2 regions of the Paenibacillus sp. PvR133 genome follow, and region 2 is predicted to be linked to the other one. Evidence: riboswitches for the same ligand, from Rfam matches in the RefSeq annotation. Region 2 holds a riboswitch; the other holds the start of a gene.
The links. Region 2 has a riboswitch for cobalamin ahead of JOE49_RS12510 (ABC transporter substrate-binding protein). Riboswitches for the same ligand answer to the same signal wherever they lie in the genome.

Region 1 (7,383 bases), 1.9 Mb from region 2:
AACATCATGTACTGATTAATGCAAGGTACTAAATTTTTAATAATAAAATATTTGTGCCGAAATGGGCAGATTTTCTTTCTTGAAGGCTTTATTGAATAGCGAATGTTGTAGAAAAAAGTATTTTTATTTGGAAATTACTCGAAATATGGCTGGAAGCACAAATAGGATGCTACTTTAATTTCATTCATTAAAATGATAGATTGTAAAGTATTCAATAGGGTTAAATATTACTTTTTATGAAGAGGTGGGTAAAGGGTGGATTGGAAACATTGGTATATGGAACTGGAACAGGATGATGAGTCTTGGGATGTATCTGAGGAGATTGTTCTGCGTGGTGTAGTACATCTTAATTTTTGCGGGCAGCCCTCGGAAGTAGAAGTCGAATTTATCGTGGGGGCTGACTCCGAAGAACAGGCACAGACTATAGAAGAACCTACACAGTTGCAAAAAAACACATGGGAGCAGTATATGGAATATTCGTCAGCTATTCATCCTCAAGTGTTGGAGTCCATACACCATCATTATGCTGGCATAGTGGAAAAGTACCGGAATGCTTACAGTATATGGGGAGAGGACCCAGATGAATATGCGCCTTATGTGGAGCGGCCGGAACAATTGCTGGATCGAATACAGCTTGTGTCTATACTGATTTCCGACTCATCGGCAAAGGATGAACTCTATTTGAATTTTAGTTGCTCCTGGGATCAAGAACATGGCTTAGGCGTACATATGAAGGAGATGAAAATGGAGCATATTCAAGGCGTTTATACATTATATGACCTAGAATAAATCCCCTTCCCGGCTTTTAGCAAAAAGGGCCGGAAAGGGGAATAGGATATGGTGAAATGATGGCGCGATTCGATACGATAAAAAAATTAGTTGGATACAGCCAATGCAGCCCGGGCTGCTTGAGCCGCTTGTACCATTAGTCGCAAGGCGGCGATAGATTCCTCCTTGGTGCGGGTTTTCAGACCACAGTCCGGATTAACCCAGAACAAATCTGATGGCAGTACGCGCAGGGCACGCTGGATCATGCTTAGCATTTCTGATACATCGGGGATGCGCGGACTGTGAATATCGTACACGCCCAGACCGATGCCCTTGTCGTATACCTGATCTTCAAAGCTGACAATCAGTTCTCCGTGACTTCGCGAAGTTTCAATAGATATAACGTCGGCATCCATATCGGAGATGGACTGAATCATATGCTGAAATTCGGAATAGCACATGTGCGTATGGATTTGGGTCGCAGGCTCAACGGTGGCCGTGGTCACAAGGAAGGCTTGAACCGCCCAATCCAGATAGGCTTGCTGTTGTTCTTTTTTCAGCGGAAGTCCTTCACGAATTGCAGGCTCATCGACCTGAATCATGCCGATGCCCGCTTGTTCCAGTGCCTCTACCTCTGCCCGTAATGCCAGAGCCAACTGTAAAGCAACTTGACTACGAGGAATATCGTTACGTTCAAAAGACCAGTTCAAAATGGTCACAGGGCCTGTAAGCATTCCCTTAACAGGCTTGGAGGTTAACGATTGGGCGAATGCCGTTTCTTCCACGGTCATGGGCTGATCGAAGGAAACGTCTCCGTATATAATCGGCGGTTTAACACAGCGGGAGCCGTAGGACTGCACCCATCCGTTTTGCGTAAAAGCAAAGCCGTTCAGCTTTTCGCCAAAAAATTCAACCATATCGGTCCGCTCAAATTCCCCATGAACAAGCACGTCAATGCCAATGTCCTCTTGAATATCAATCCATTCCTTAATTTGCTGTTGGATGAACGCCCGGTATTGCTCGGCTGACCATTCTCCTTTGCGATAGTGCAGGCGGGCCTTGCGGATCTCGGCGGTTTGCGGGAAGCTACCAATGGTCGTCGTAGGCAGTGGAGGCAACTTCAGCTTATTTTGCTGAATCTCACGACGCTCGGCGAAAGGAACGCTGCGTGACAGAGGCTCTTTTGCCAACAGGTCGGCCAGATCGGCAGCTGTCTGTACGCGTGCCGCTGAACTGTTGAAACGGGCTACCGCATCCGCACTTTGCTCAAGCTTGGCGGGTGCGGAAGGATCGTGTTTGCCAAGTGCAGCCGTCAGGACGGCGATTTCCTCCAGCTTTTCATCGGCAAAGGCCAGCGCTTGCACCAGCTCCTTGTCCAGCTTGTGCTCTGCCTCCAGACTGACTGGCACATGCAGCAGACTGCATGATGGCTGTACGATAAGCTGTGCGGCAGTGGTTTGTTCTGCTAACTGACCCAGCAGGGCAGCCACAGCGTTCAGGTCGCTTCGCCATATATTGCGCCCGTCAATAACCCCAGCGCCCAGCGTTTTTCCTTTAGGGAAGCCATGCTGCAATATATGCTGAAGATTTTCGCCATCATCATACACAAAATCAAGACCCAGCCCCTGTACCGGAAGTGCGGACAGACGCTCATAATGGTCCAGGCTGCCAAAGTAGGTTTGCAGCATTATATTCAAGGAGGGCGCAGCTTGAGTCAAAGCTTCATAGACTTCCTGAATAATGTCCAAATCCTCTGCCGGGAATGAGGTGGTTAGGACAGGTTCATCGATTTGGACCCACTGAACGCCTTCTGCCGCTAGTTCAGACAGGATACGGGTGTACAGTGGCAGGAAGCTTCGTACGATGGTGGCCAAATCCTTACGATCATAGCCTTTGGATAAGGTAACGAATGAATAGGGGCCGATGAGGACCGGTTTCCCATCAATGCCTAGTTCTTGTTTTGCTTCACGATAAGCCTGTAAGGGTTTATTTTCAGTGAACACCGGGACTGCGTTTGCCAATTCAGGAACGATGTAGTGATAATTGGTATTCATCCATTTGGTCATTTCACTGGCGGTTGCTCCCTTCTGTCCACGAGCGATCCCAAAATATACGGACAGAGGAACCGGACCTGCGGGACGATGGTTGAACCGTTCGGGTACCAGACCGAACATTACAGATGTATCCAGCATGTGATCGTAATAGGAGAAGTCTCCGACAGGAATGCGATCAATCCCCTTGTCACGCTGCTTGCTCAGATGCTCCAACCGTAATCTTTTCATCTCCGTCTGCAGTTCGCTTTCGTTAATGCTGCCGTTCCAGAAGCGTTCCAGTGCTTTCTTCCATTCCCGGTTTTCGCCGATACGCGGATATCCCAGATTACTGCTAATCAAGCCGGACAATTCAGGCCATTCAATAATGGACATGTACTTTTCCTCCTAGTGGGTAGCTGTTTTATTTTTACGTACCAAAAAAGGCATTCTTCCCCCAGAGTTAAAAATAAGTAGGGGAAAGAATGCCTCCGTGATTAAAAAATCAAAAATACGGCGACTGCTCTTAACACCTCCCTATCTTCCGTAGGTACTTGCGATGTTGTTAAAATAGGCAGGTCTCCTGACTTACGGATCATGACTCTCAGCATTCCTTCCCGGTCTGTGGACCAGTGGATATATGAACAGCTGAAAGTTCCCCGTTTACAGTGGCGGGACCGTGCCGGATTTGCACCGGCTTCCCTTTTAAGCCTGATCTGAATAGAACAGACACCTATCTCCAAGCTATGCGGTTAAGGTATGACGAATAATTATGCACTCGTATACTTGTTCACCATCATAAGTGAAACTTACAGGATGCGCAATAGAAACTCCAATGGAAACAGTTAGCTATATGAAAAAAAGACAAGCCTTACCCATGATGGGGACTTGTCTTAGATATATAGCATCTTGCCGGGTAAACTTCGCGTTAAGCCAATGAAACGGTATAGCCTGCCTGAATACTGGCTTTTACATCTACCAGACGCTGGTTGCGACTGCCCCGGAAGGGAAGGGTCAGGTCTTTTTGCTGTTCTACAAAACGACCATCCACAATCACATCGCACAAAAGCGCTAGCTCCTGTCGCTCCTGATCTGTGAGTAAATCTTCATAGACAAAGCCAGTATAAGCCCACACGGTTCTGTCGGGACAGGCCTCGCGGAAGTCACGCACAAATTGCGAGCATTCTGCTGCTGAGAAAAACGGATCTCCCCCGCAGAGAGTCAGTCCGTCCAACAACGGATTATCCATGATGTCACGAATGACTTCCTGTTGTCGTTGGGGTGTAAATGGCTCACCTGCACGGAAGCTCCACGACGCTGGATTAAAGCATCCGGGACAGGCATGACGGCAACCGCTAATAAACACGACAGTGCGCAGGCCGTATCCTTCGTTCAGAGATTCCGGAATGTAGCCACACAAATTCACTTATGTTTCACCCGGTCTCGAACTTCTGCCTGTTTTGCAGCATTAAAGCGAACGGTATAATCTCCTGTCAGATATCCGGTTACCCGACGTAAGCGCTGAAAGTGTGTATGCTCCTCATCTGTGCCACATTGGGGGCAGCTTGTCCCGATAATCCCTTCATAACCACATTCCGTACAACGATCCACCGGGTGGTTGATAGAGAAATAGCCGATGTTCTGATGCAGCGCGTACTGAACAATTTTAAGAAACGCATCCGGGTTATTCCGCGCATTGCCGTCCAGTTCGATGTATGAAATCGCACCAGCGTTGCAGAGGTTATGGAACGGAGCTTCCAAGCTGATTTTACGAGCAGCCGGGAGCGTATAATACACGGGAATATGAAAAGAATTCGTGTAATATTCTCGATCATTTACCTCAGGAATAATTCCGAAATCACGTTGATCCAGCAATGTGAACTTGCCCGACAGACCTTCGGCAGGCGTAGCGAACAATGTAATATTTAAATTGTGATATTCACTCATTCGATCGCAATACACGCGCATGGAAGTGATGATTCGCTGTGCCTCGCGGTATACGAAATCATCCTCCCCGTGGTGTTTCCCGTATAGTGCCTTCATGCACTCAGCCAGCCCGATGAACCCGATCGAAAGCGTACCGTGCTTTAGTACGCTTCCCACCTTATCATCTGGCGCCAGTTGTTCTCCACCTTCCCATACCCCTTCGCGCATCATAAAGTCCGAGGCTTTGGCCGGTTGGCTGGTCTGGATTTGATAGCGATGGATTAGGCCATCCACCGCAATGCGCATAACTTCTTCCAGTCTCGCATCAAAGCGATCACGGTCAGGTGTCAGGCGTTTGCCTGTGCAAATACCATACTCAATGCCAAGCCGCACCAGATTAATGGTATTGAAGGAGAGATTTCCCTTGCCACTCTGCCGGTTTCTACCGAAACGGTCAGAAATGGTGCGGGTACGGCAACCCATTGTCGCTATAATGGTATCCGGGTCATCAGCACGGTAAAAAGGCAAGTTGAAGGTAGCATCCACATTCACAAAATTGGGATACATCCGTCTGCTAGAGCATTCTACCGCCCGTAAGAACAAATCATAATTGATGTCGCCTTCTGCCTGGTTGATTCCCTCTTTGCATTGGAAAATATGCTGCGGAAAAATAGGAGTTTCCCCGCTGCCCAAGCCGCGAATAGTGGCCTCCAGCAGCGATTGAGTAACAAGCCGTCCTTCAGCAGACGTGCACATTCCGTAATTCAGTGAAGTGAATGGAATCTGTCCACCTGCCCGACTGCTCATGGTGTTCAGGTTATGAATGAGCGATTCAGCAGCCTGCCGGGTTTCCGTTTCCGTTTCTTCGCGTGCGAATGCGTATGAACGAGGGCAGACTTCTTGCAAATGGGGATTGGCCATATGTAGTTCATCGTCAGACAGATGGGATTCTATCTCTTCCTCGAACAACCGAAGTCCTTTGCGCAGATGTTTGCGGAAGGACCGGGCAACGTATGGGGCAAGGTCCCAATCTATTTTGTTGGCGGAGACACCTCCGAATTGGCTGTTTTGCTGAGATTGGAAAATAATGGCGACCAGTGCCATAGCGGACATAATCGTTTGCGGTGTGCGCACAGAGCCGTTGCCTGTATTGAAGCCGTCTCGCAGTAAACGACCAAAAGGGATAAAGATACAATTCGTAGTTCCGAGCGCATATTGGTCCAAATCGTGAACATATACATATCCGTGGTCAATCGCGTTCGTCAGTTCAGGCGGAAGTACCCGCAGGCGCGCATACCATTTGGCATACTCGGACCCAAGCTTGCTCATTTTGCCGCTGAACGATTCTCCATTCAAATTTGCATTCTCCCGCAGCATGTCCAGATCTTGTGCCCCAATGACCCGCTCGCCGATGTCGTATAATTGATGTTCCTCCAGCACCTTCATCGTAAAACCCTCCATATAGTAAAATATATATATTTTTCACAAAAACAACATATTGATGATATCTTGTGTTAACCAATTGTTTCGATCTATATATTGTATATACGTATACATTGAGAGTATGTGACTATTGTCACATTGGTAGGAGCGGGCAGCATAAAAAAGCCAGATACAGAGTAAGGGACACATCCACGGATATGTATCTTACTCTATATCTGGCCATCGTAGTTGCGATGAAAATGATAGGCTTGCGAGTACATAGTATAGGATCTTGGGATATTGTTTTGAGAAGGTTTAGAGTAGCTTTTTCAACTGGGACACCCGGCCTTGGGAAATATCTAGCATTTCGGCATATACTTTTTGTGGCAGGTTCGGGTGTTCCTGAATCAGCTTGCGTAGCTTTTTTACCATTTCACCTTGCTGCACTCTAGATTGCTTGGGTTGCCAGGTTGTATTGGTTCGGGTCGGCTTAGAATCTTCTTGAGCCTGGATAGCATCGGTGCTTGTGGCATGCACATTTTCATCGGTCTTTAATACCTGGATGCACTCTGCGCAAATAAAGCTGTCGCGAAAATAAGTTAAATAATCCACTGCGCCGCAAAATTTGCAGGAGACACCGGTGTATTTTCTTAGTACAAACCCTTCTTCATCTACGAAAAATTCAAGTGAATCACCGATATTGATATCCATTGTAGTGCGCATTTCCTTAGGGAGTACAATCCGCCCCAATTGATCCAGAGGCCTTGTCATTCCGGTATTTTTCATTAGCGCTTCCTCCTTCAGTGATATATCCTGATTATACCAAAAAATATTATTTTTAGCTTTGTATATTGAAGGTAAAATACAACTTTTTTTGTCTTTATGCTGCGGTCTCTCTTTCAACCAGTATAGGATGTTTTCGGTATTGTTGCCGGGGTACCCCTTTTTAGCTATGATATATTAAAACGCTTTCATAAATGAACTTTTTATCATCTTAATTAAGCTAAGGAGATGACGGATATGAGTCATGAAACAACGGGTATCGAATATTTATTTCAAGATCCGAAGATTCATCTGGATGAGCGTGTACGGGATCTCGTTTCGCGACTAACCTTGGAGGAAAAGGTTGAATCCATGTTGCAATACCAGCCGGCCATTGACCGACTGGGAGTCGCAGCTTACAAGCACGGTACGGAAGCGGCACACGGGATAGCGTGGTTAGGTGAGGCGACTTCAT
Region 2 (7,383 bases):
TAATCCCCCACCAAGTTCCTTCGTCGACGCTCCAGCTTATATTCTTTAACGCATGGAACTCTCCATAGGCACGTGTTAGACCCGCTACCTCTAACGCCCGATCATGTACCTTCTGTGATTCACTTTGTTCTGTCACAGCATTTCCCCCCTGCGCAGCTTCTTGTTCCGGTACAGGAGATATGCGAAGAACGGTGCCCCAACAAAGGCCGTCATCACGCCCAGAGGAATTTCCGTGGGGGCTAACAACGTGCGAGCCGCCGTATCTGCCCAAGCCATAAAAATAGCTCCACCGAGCGCAGATAATGGAACAATCATCCGGTAATCAGGTCCTGTCACCAGACGAATGATATGCGGTACAACGAGTCCCACAAAGCCAATCACTCCACATACCGAGACAGCGGCTGCTGTCAGCAGCGTGGAAATGATCAGAACAGATAGCTTCGTCGCATCTACATGAACTCCCATGTGAGCCGCCTGACGTTCACCCAAAGCCAAAATATTCAGCACACGTGCCCGGTTCCATAGAAATACCAGTCCTATGACCACATAAGGTAAAAGGATTCCTGTATATGACCAACCGCGCAGGCTAAGACTTCCCATCGTCCAGTACAATATTTCATTGACCGTCTCCTTCGACATGGCTGTCAGAAAGGAAACAACCGCCCCCAGAAAGGATTGCATCACCACACCCGACAAAATGAGACTTTGTGTCGGAATTTTTCCACCTTCCCGTGCCAACGTCAGCACCATCCACAGCGTCAGCATTCCGGTCGTAAATGCCACTAGCGGCAGCGTCCATATGCCAACAAATGAAAATTGAAGGCCCCAATAAATCAGTACTGCCGCTCCTACCGAAGCCCCCGAGGATACCCCCAGTGTATACGGATCAGCCAAAGGATTACGCAGCACACCCTGAAATCCGGCTCCCGCCAGCGCCAGCGCTGCTCCTACCAACATTCCCAGTAACACTCGTGGCAATCTGACCTTCAAAATAATTTGCTCTGAGGATGTATTCCAATCCGGTGTAAACGTATCGCCTAACCATGGAAGGTGGTTAACCAGAATGCCCGTGATCTGGCTGACCGGAAGCTTGGCCGAGCCGATGCCAAGACAGAGCAGTAGCGTCAGTAACAGCAGGACAAGACCTGTTCCTCCAAAGCCGATCAGTTTACGGTTCATTTGAAAATTTCAGGATACACGCCCTTGGCCACTTCCTTGAGACCTTCCGTTACGCGTGGACCCGGACGACTAATCAAATTATCATCCACGGCAAATACCCGGTTGTGGCGAACAGCCGATATTTGATCCCATCCACTGCGAGCTTTAATGATTTCGCCGAGCGTTTGACCAGTTTTGTCGTCCTTGACACTTTTGCTGTACAAAATCACGTCAGGGTTCGCAGCAATAATATTTTCCTCACTAATTTGGTACCACCCCTTCTGCGTGGCACCTACATTTTCGCCGCCCGCTAACGTGATCAGCTCGTCCATAAACTCGCCTTTACCAACTGTCCAGCCTGGTGAAAACTCGACGTATACCCGCAGCTTCTGCCCTTTACCGATATTTTTAATTCCTTCTTTCACTTCAGCTACATCTGCTCTCATCTTGTCAGTCACCGCTCTCGCTTCTTTCTGATGATCGGTGATTTTCCCATACAATTCGATGTTAGCCATGACATCTTCAACTGTCTTCGGTTCCGTTTTAAAAATCATAATTCCCATATCGCGCAGCTTGGTCGTAGCCTGTTCACTAAGTGATATCCCTGCAAAAACGACTTCCGGGTTAGCAGCAATGATCGCCTCTTCGTTCGGTTTCATAATACCGCCCACTTTAGGCTTTTTCGTAGCTGCTTCTGGGTAATCAGAGTAGTCGGAGACACCGACAATTTCCTTATCCAGCCCGATGGCGAACAGCGCCTCGGTTTCTGCCGGGGAGACGGAAACGATTTTATCCGGCGCTTTTTTGAATGTAAATTCCTGTCCTGTTGCATCCTTAACTGTGAGTGGGTAAACTGTTTTGCCCGGAGGCTCTTGTGCGGTTACGGTCTGTCCCGGCTGCTGTGAAGAAGTCTGGTTCTCTTTATTTTCAGCATTTTTCCCATTAGCTCCACATGCACTCAGCACAACTGCCAAAATCAGAACCAATAGACCTGTTGTCCAAACCTTTATTTTTTTTCCTGCCATGATTTGCACCCCTTCATAAAAAAATCGTTAAGAGCGTTACTTGAACATCATCAGATATCTTCTAAATCCAGCCTTCTTTTCCTATCAAAAAAACCCCGCATCCTCATATCAGGACACAGGGGTCACGTTAGCGCAGATCGTGCGCAGGCGGCAGCTTCTTTCCGCATGGACAGTCACTGCGAACACGTCATCCTTTCCTCGAAGGATTATGGTGACAGGCGGACGGGCAGGTATCCTGACTTATGGTAAAATGCATGTCCTGAAATTCTTTCATATGCTTAGTAGCACATAAAGCAGGACTAACGGGCATGTTTCCATTTACAGTGGCGGGACCGCGCCGGACTCACACCGACTTCCCTTTTAACAGCGCAGGCAAGGGAAACCATAGTTTCATCACGCTGCGCCGACCTCGTCTGCTGGATATTTGATGTAGTGGTAGTCAAGCCGTTCTTTTACTTGATGATTATAGGTTAAAAAGAGGCGGCTTACAACCCAAACAGCCTCTTTATCCGCTGGTGTCTAACCTAATGAGGAAGCATTTCTGCTATGTAATTGTGCCGTCCTGCCAGCCTCAATTGAATCCTAAATGCTTCTCCCGGCTTCGGATTCAAACTCCAAAAATCATGGCCCGGTATCAGCATGCAAGCTAACTGACGAATTACGCCACCATGCGTAACGACCAAAACAGAGGGTGGCGCAGCAGTCAAATCCATGGGTTGAACTTCCATAGCAACACGCCATTCATACAGAGAGTCAAGAAATTTCCGTAGACGATTCACTAAATCTGCCCAAGACTCTCCTCCAGGAGGGGTTATCCGTTGCGGCTCATCAATCCAAGCGCGATACAACGACACATCCTTGAGCATGTCATACGTTTTTCCATCCCACTCACCAAAATGAAGCTCTCGCAGACGTGGTTCCATCATAGGAGACATAGTAGATAGGGAACCTCCAGACGTCAATTCTGATTCCGGCACAATGATCTGCAAGGTCTGGCGACATCGCATTAAATCGCTGCAATAGATTCGAGCAAAGGACTGCCCTTGCAATTTTTCTTGCAAAGGCTTTAATTCCTGCTCTGCTCCCGGTAGCAAACCTAAGTCGGAGTGTCCTAGATATCGACGTTCCTTGTTCCATAAGGTTGTGCCGTGACGAACTAACACGAGTTCCATGTCCCAATGCAGATCTTCTTTAGCATCATACGGCACCTTATCCTCCTGTGAGTTCGGACTTTGTGCGTATTCTACTGTCCTTTTTGCTGCTATATCTTGTTTCAAGATCATGTCACTTCCTGCTCGATCATTATTCAGTGTGTCACTCCTCACCGCACCCATCCCAAGGCAAAACAACCTGCGGCTCCTAACAAACACAATCCTACAAACATACTGGACACGGCGAACATCAGCTGGATCGTATGCCGTATATCTTTCGACTCTAGCGGTCGTATCCAATCGCCCATGTATGCACGAAAGGAGCGCACGCCATGATACACATTATAGCCTCCAAGACGAATCCCCAGTGCACCGGCAACAGCCGATTCCGGGAAGCCACTGTTCGGGCTTGGGTGCAGACGAGCGTCTCGCTTGACTGTGCGCCAGCTTCTTGCAGCATCTCGCTTGTACATCCACGCCGCTACCACAAGCATTGCCGCTGTCAGGCGTGCCGGAATGTAGTTAGCGACATCATCCAGACGTGCTGAAGCCCAGCCTAAATGCAGATACTTTTCATTTTTGTAGCCAACCATGGAATCGAGCGTATTCACAGCACGATAAGCCAGCGCCAAGGGTGCTCCCCCGATCAAGGCATAAAAAAGCGGGGAAATAATCGCGTCCACGATATTTTCAGCGACCGTTTCGACGGTACCGCGTACAATCTCAGGCTCATCAAGCTGTTGCGTATCCCGCCCAACTATCATGCCCAGCTCCCGCCGTGCCGCAGCCAGGTCATCCGCCTGCAACGCTCGGTATACTGCCATTCCTGCGTCCTTTAGTCCTTTGGAAGCAATCGTGGTCGCAATCAGCACCATTTCTACGCCGACAGACAACCACGGATGAATCCAGGCAAGCAAGTGCAATAGCGCCCAGGCGAGCGTAAAGGAGCCTCCCGCCACAATGAGTGGAAGCAGTATACCCGCACGTTTCAACCCCCGGTCACTTCGGGCCTGGCGGCGAATCGCTTTTTCCAATGCTGAAATGGCATGTCCCATACCGATGACTGGATGTGGCAACCACCTCGGGTCACCGATCAGCCTGTCCAAAAGATAGGCTGCCAGGATAATCAAGCTAACTGTCACGCCGCTGCTCCTCCTCCAGCACTTCACCCAATACAGACAGCAGCCTGGCGTTGGCTTCTGCATCCTTGACCGCAATTCGAAAATGGCTCGTCGTCAGTCCCGGATACATAGCACAGCTACGTATAAGAATTCCGCGTTGTCCAAGCGCCTGCTGAATCGCCGATGCGCTCCACGTACCCGGCGCCCTTGCCAGCACGTAATTGGCTTCGCCGGGAACAACACCGCAGCCCCATTCCGCCAAGGCGGTCAACAGGCGGTTGCGCTCCGTAGCAATCAGCTCCTGTGTTTGGTGCTCATATGCTTGCCCACTTCTCAAACACGCCTCCCCAGCCAGCAACGCCAATCCATTCACACTCCAGGTCACCTGTTTGGCCGTCATTCGCCGGATATAATCTGGATGAGCAATCGCATAGCCCAATCGCAAGCCAGGAATGGCATAAAATTTGGTCATTGACCGGATCAAAATCACATGAGGATAACGATCCAGCACAGGCAGTAGTGAGATTCGCCGTTCCAGCGGGATAAAATCAATGAATGCTTCATCCACCACCAGCACGGTACCCGTTTTGCCAGCCGCTTCTGCCAGTTCGCACAGCTCCTGCTTACCATATTGCACACCGTTTGGATTATTCGGCTGCCCAAGAAACAAAACATCTACCTGCTCCATGAGCTGAAGGATGTCCTCCACGTCCGCCTTCCATTGAAGCGAGGCCTTCCCGTACACCCGGTTGACCTCAGCTCCGAATTTGCCAGCCAGCTCCGCATATTCTGAAAAACACGGCTCCACTGTACCCACACGCTTAGGAGCCAGTCCCAATAGCAGGAGCGCCATACTTTCAGCCGCTCCGTTTCCGATACTTAACGACTCCGGTGGAACATGTAGTCGCCGTGCGAGCATATTTTTAAAATTCCGATGCCCAGGATCTGGATAGCGAATCACAGTGTCAAATGAGTGTTGCAGCGCCTCAAGCACCTCCGGTGGTGGACCAAGCGGATTAATATTTGCACTAAAATCTACAAAATCCGCAGCAGCTCCGCCGAATGTCGCTGCAGCTGTTTCCCTGTCCCCGCCATGACCGTAAACCTCTATCATTACCTCTCATCCTTTCCGGCCGTTTCCAATCATTTAGCTCCATTATGAGGCTGCTTTTTGCGTCCCGTCAATGCAAATGAGCTTTTGTGTACATGGCTCACTTGGGTTACAATAGAAGGAGGCACACATAAAATTACACAGTTTGTATATACGGAGGAATGGACATGCTGTTCATCGACAACCAGGGCATACACGATCCAGCCATTAATCTTGCCATTGAGGAGTACGCGCTCAAGCATCTTCCGCTGGACGACAGCTATCTGCTGTTTTACATTAATCAGCCTTCTATTATTATAGGCAAGCATCAAAATACCATTGAAGAAATCAATGCCGAGTTTGTCAGAGATAACAATATTCAAGTCGTTCGTCGCCTGTCCGGCGGCGGTGCTGTATATCATGACCTCGGTAATTTAAATTTCAGCTTTATTACCAAGGATAACGGGGAGTCCTTTCATAATTTCCTCAAATTTACGCAACCCGTTATTGATGCTCTGCGCCAAATGGGAGTAGAAGCTGAAATGACAGGCCGCAACGATCTGCAGGTCGGAGAACGTAAAATTTCAGGAAACGCCCAATTTGCCACACGCGGACGGATGTTCAGCCACGGTACATTGATGTTTAACCTGAATCTGGACAATGTGGCTGCATCGTTGCATGCCAATCCCGAAAAATTCAAATCCAAAAGCACTAAATCCGTCCGCAGTCGCGTGGCTAACATCAGCGAACTGATGGACCGTGAGATGACCATAGAGCAATTTCGCGAGGAACTGCTGCGTTTCATATTCGGTGCAGAATTGGATCAGGTACCTCAATATAAGCTCACCGATACCGATTGGGCCAAAATCCATGAAATATCCAAAGAACGCTACCAATCGTGGGATTGGAACTACGGTCTATCCCCCGAGAGCAATATCAAGCACACACGTAAATTTCCGGTCGGCATTATTGATATCCGCATGGATCTTAAGGAAGGCTATGTCCGTGATATTAAAATCTATGGGGATTTCTTCGGCGTGGGTGACGTTGCTGATATTGAAAATATCCTGCGTGGCAAGCGCTATGATGAAGGTGAGGTACGTCAAGCCTTATCCTCTCTCGATTTGAAGCACTATTTTGGTAATATTGAGCTGGACGATTTTGTTGGACTTGTATTTTTGGAAGACTAACCGTTACTTTTTCCCATCGTTTCAAGCCAACACTTCAGTGGTTATAAGGGGACAGGCTCTTATAGGGGCCGTCCCCTTTTCATTGCGATATTGTCATTTTGAATATTATAAGATACAATTTTAACATTGCCCCATGATAGAGATAAAGGAGAGAATACCGATATGTATAAATTAATTGCCATTGATATTGATGATACACTCATTAACGACCAGAAAGAAGTTACACCGGCGACACAACAGGCATTAGAAGCTGCTGTAGCGAAAGGTGTGGTGGTTACCCTCGCTACTGGACGAGCTTATGCCTCCGCACACAAAATTGCTCGACAAACTGGTTTGAACGTGCCAATCATTACGTACCAAGGAGCTTTGGTTAAAAACCTGCTGGACGAAAACGTGCTGTATGAGCGTTATGTTCCACTCGTGGCTGCACGTCGCCTGTATGAATTCTGCGTAGAACGCAATCTGCATCTGCAAACGTATATAGATGACAAATTGTACACACGTGAAGATAATCAGAAAATCAAAGATTACACAGAACTGAACAACACGGAATATTTTGTAGAGCCTGTATTCAGTAAAGTTATAGAGCAGCCGGCTCCTAAACTGCTGATCATCGACGAGCCGGAAGTGTTAGATGAATTAATTCCT

Region 1: linked by a shared signal. The riboswitch ahead of metE (5-methyltetrahydropteroyltriglutamate--homocysteine S-methyltransferase) and the one ahead of JOE49_RS12510 (ABC transporter substrate-binding protein) in region 2 are both predicted to bind cobalamin.

What each region holds. Positions count from the first base shown of each region.
Region 1 covers NZ_JAFIBS010000001.1:911,760-919,142, reverse strand. Annotated here, with positions in the region: gene JOE49_RS04035 (DUF6985 domain-containing protein) at 256-789, shown strand; gene metE (5-methyltetrahydropteroyltriglutamate--homocysteine S-methyltransferase) at 876-3,194, opposite strand; cobalamin riboswitch at 3,355-3,550, opposite strand; gene nrdG (anaerobic ribonucleoside-triphosphate reductase activating protein) at 3,727-4,224, opposite strand; gene JOE49_RS04020 (anaerobic ribonucleoside triphosphate reductase) at 4,221-6,170, opposite strand; gene JOE49_RS04015 (AbrB/MazE/SpoVT family DNA-binding domain-containing protein) at 6,462-6,932, opposite strand; gene JOE49_RS04010 (glycoside hydrolase family 3 protein) at 7,167-7,383, shown strand, end outside.
Region 2 covers NZ_JAFIBS010000001.1:2,845,392-2,852,774, reverse strand. Annotated here, with positions in the region: gene JOE49_RS12520 (ABC transporter ATP-binding protein) at 1-136, opposite strand, end outside; gene JOE49_RS12515 (FecCD family ABC transporter permease) at 133-1,179, opposite strand; gene JOE49_RS12510 (ABC transporter substrate-binding protein) at 1,176-2,183, opposite strand; cobalamin riboswitch at 2,392-2,585, opposite strand; gene JOE49_RS12505 (histidine phosphatase family protein) at 2,708-3,466, opposite strand; gene cbiB (adenosylcobinamide-phosphate synthase CbiB) at 3,505-4,476, opposite strand; gene cobD (threonine-phosphate decarboxylase CobD) at 4,466-5,569, opposite strand; gene lplA (lipoate--protein ligase) at 5,734-6,735, shown strand; gene JOE49_RS12485 (Cof-type HAD-IIB family hydrolase) at 6,898-7,383, shown strand, end outside.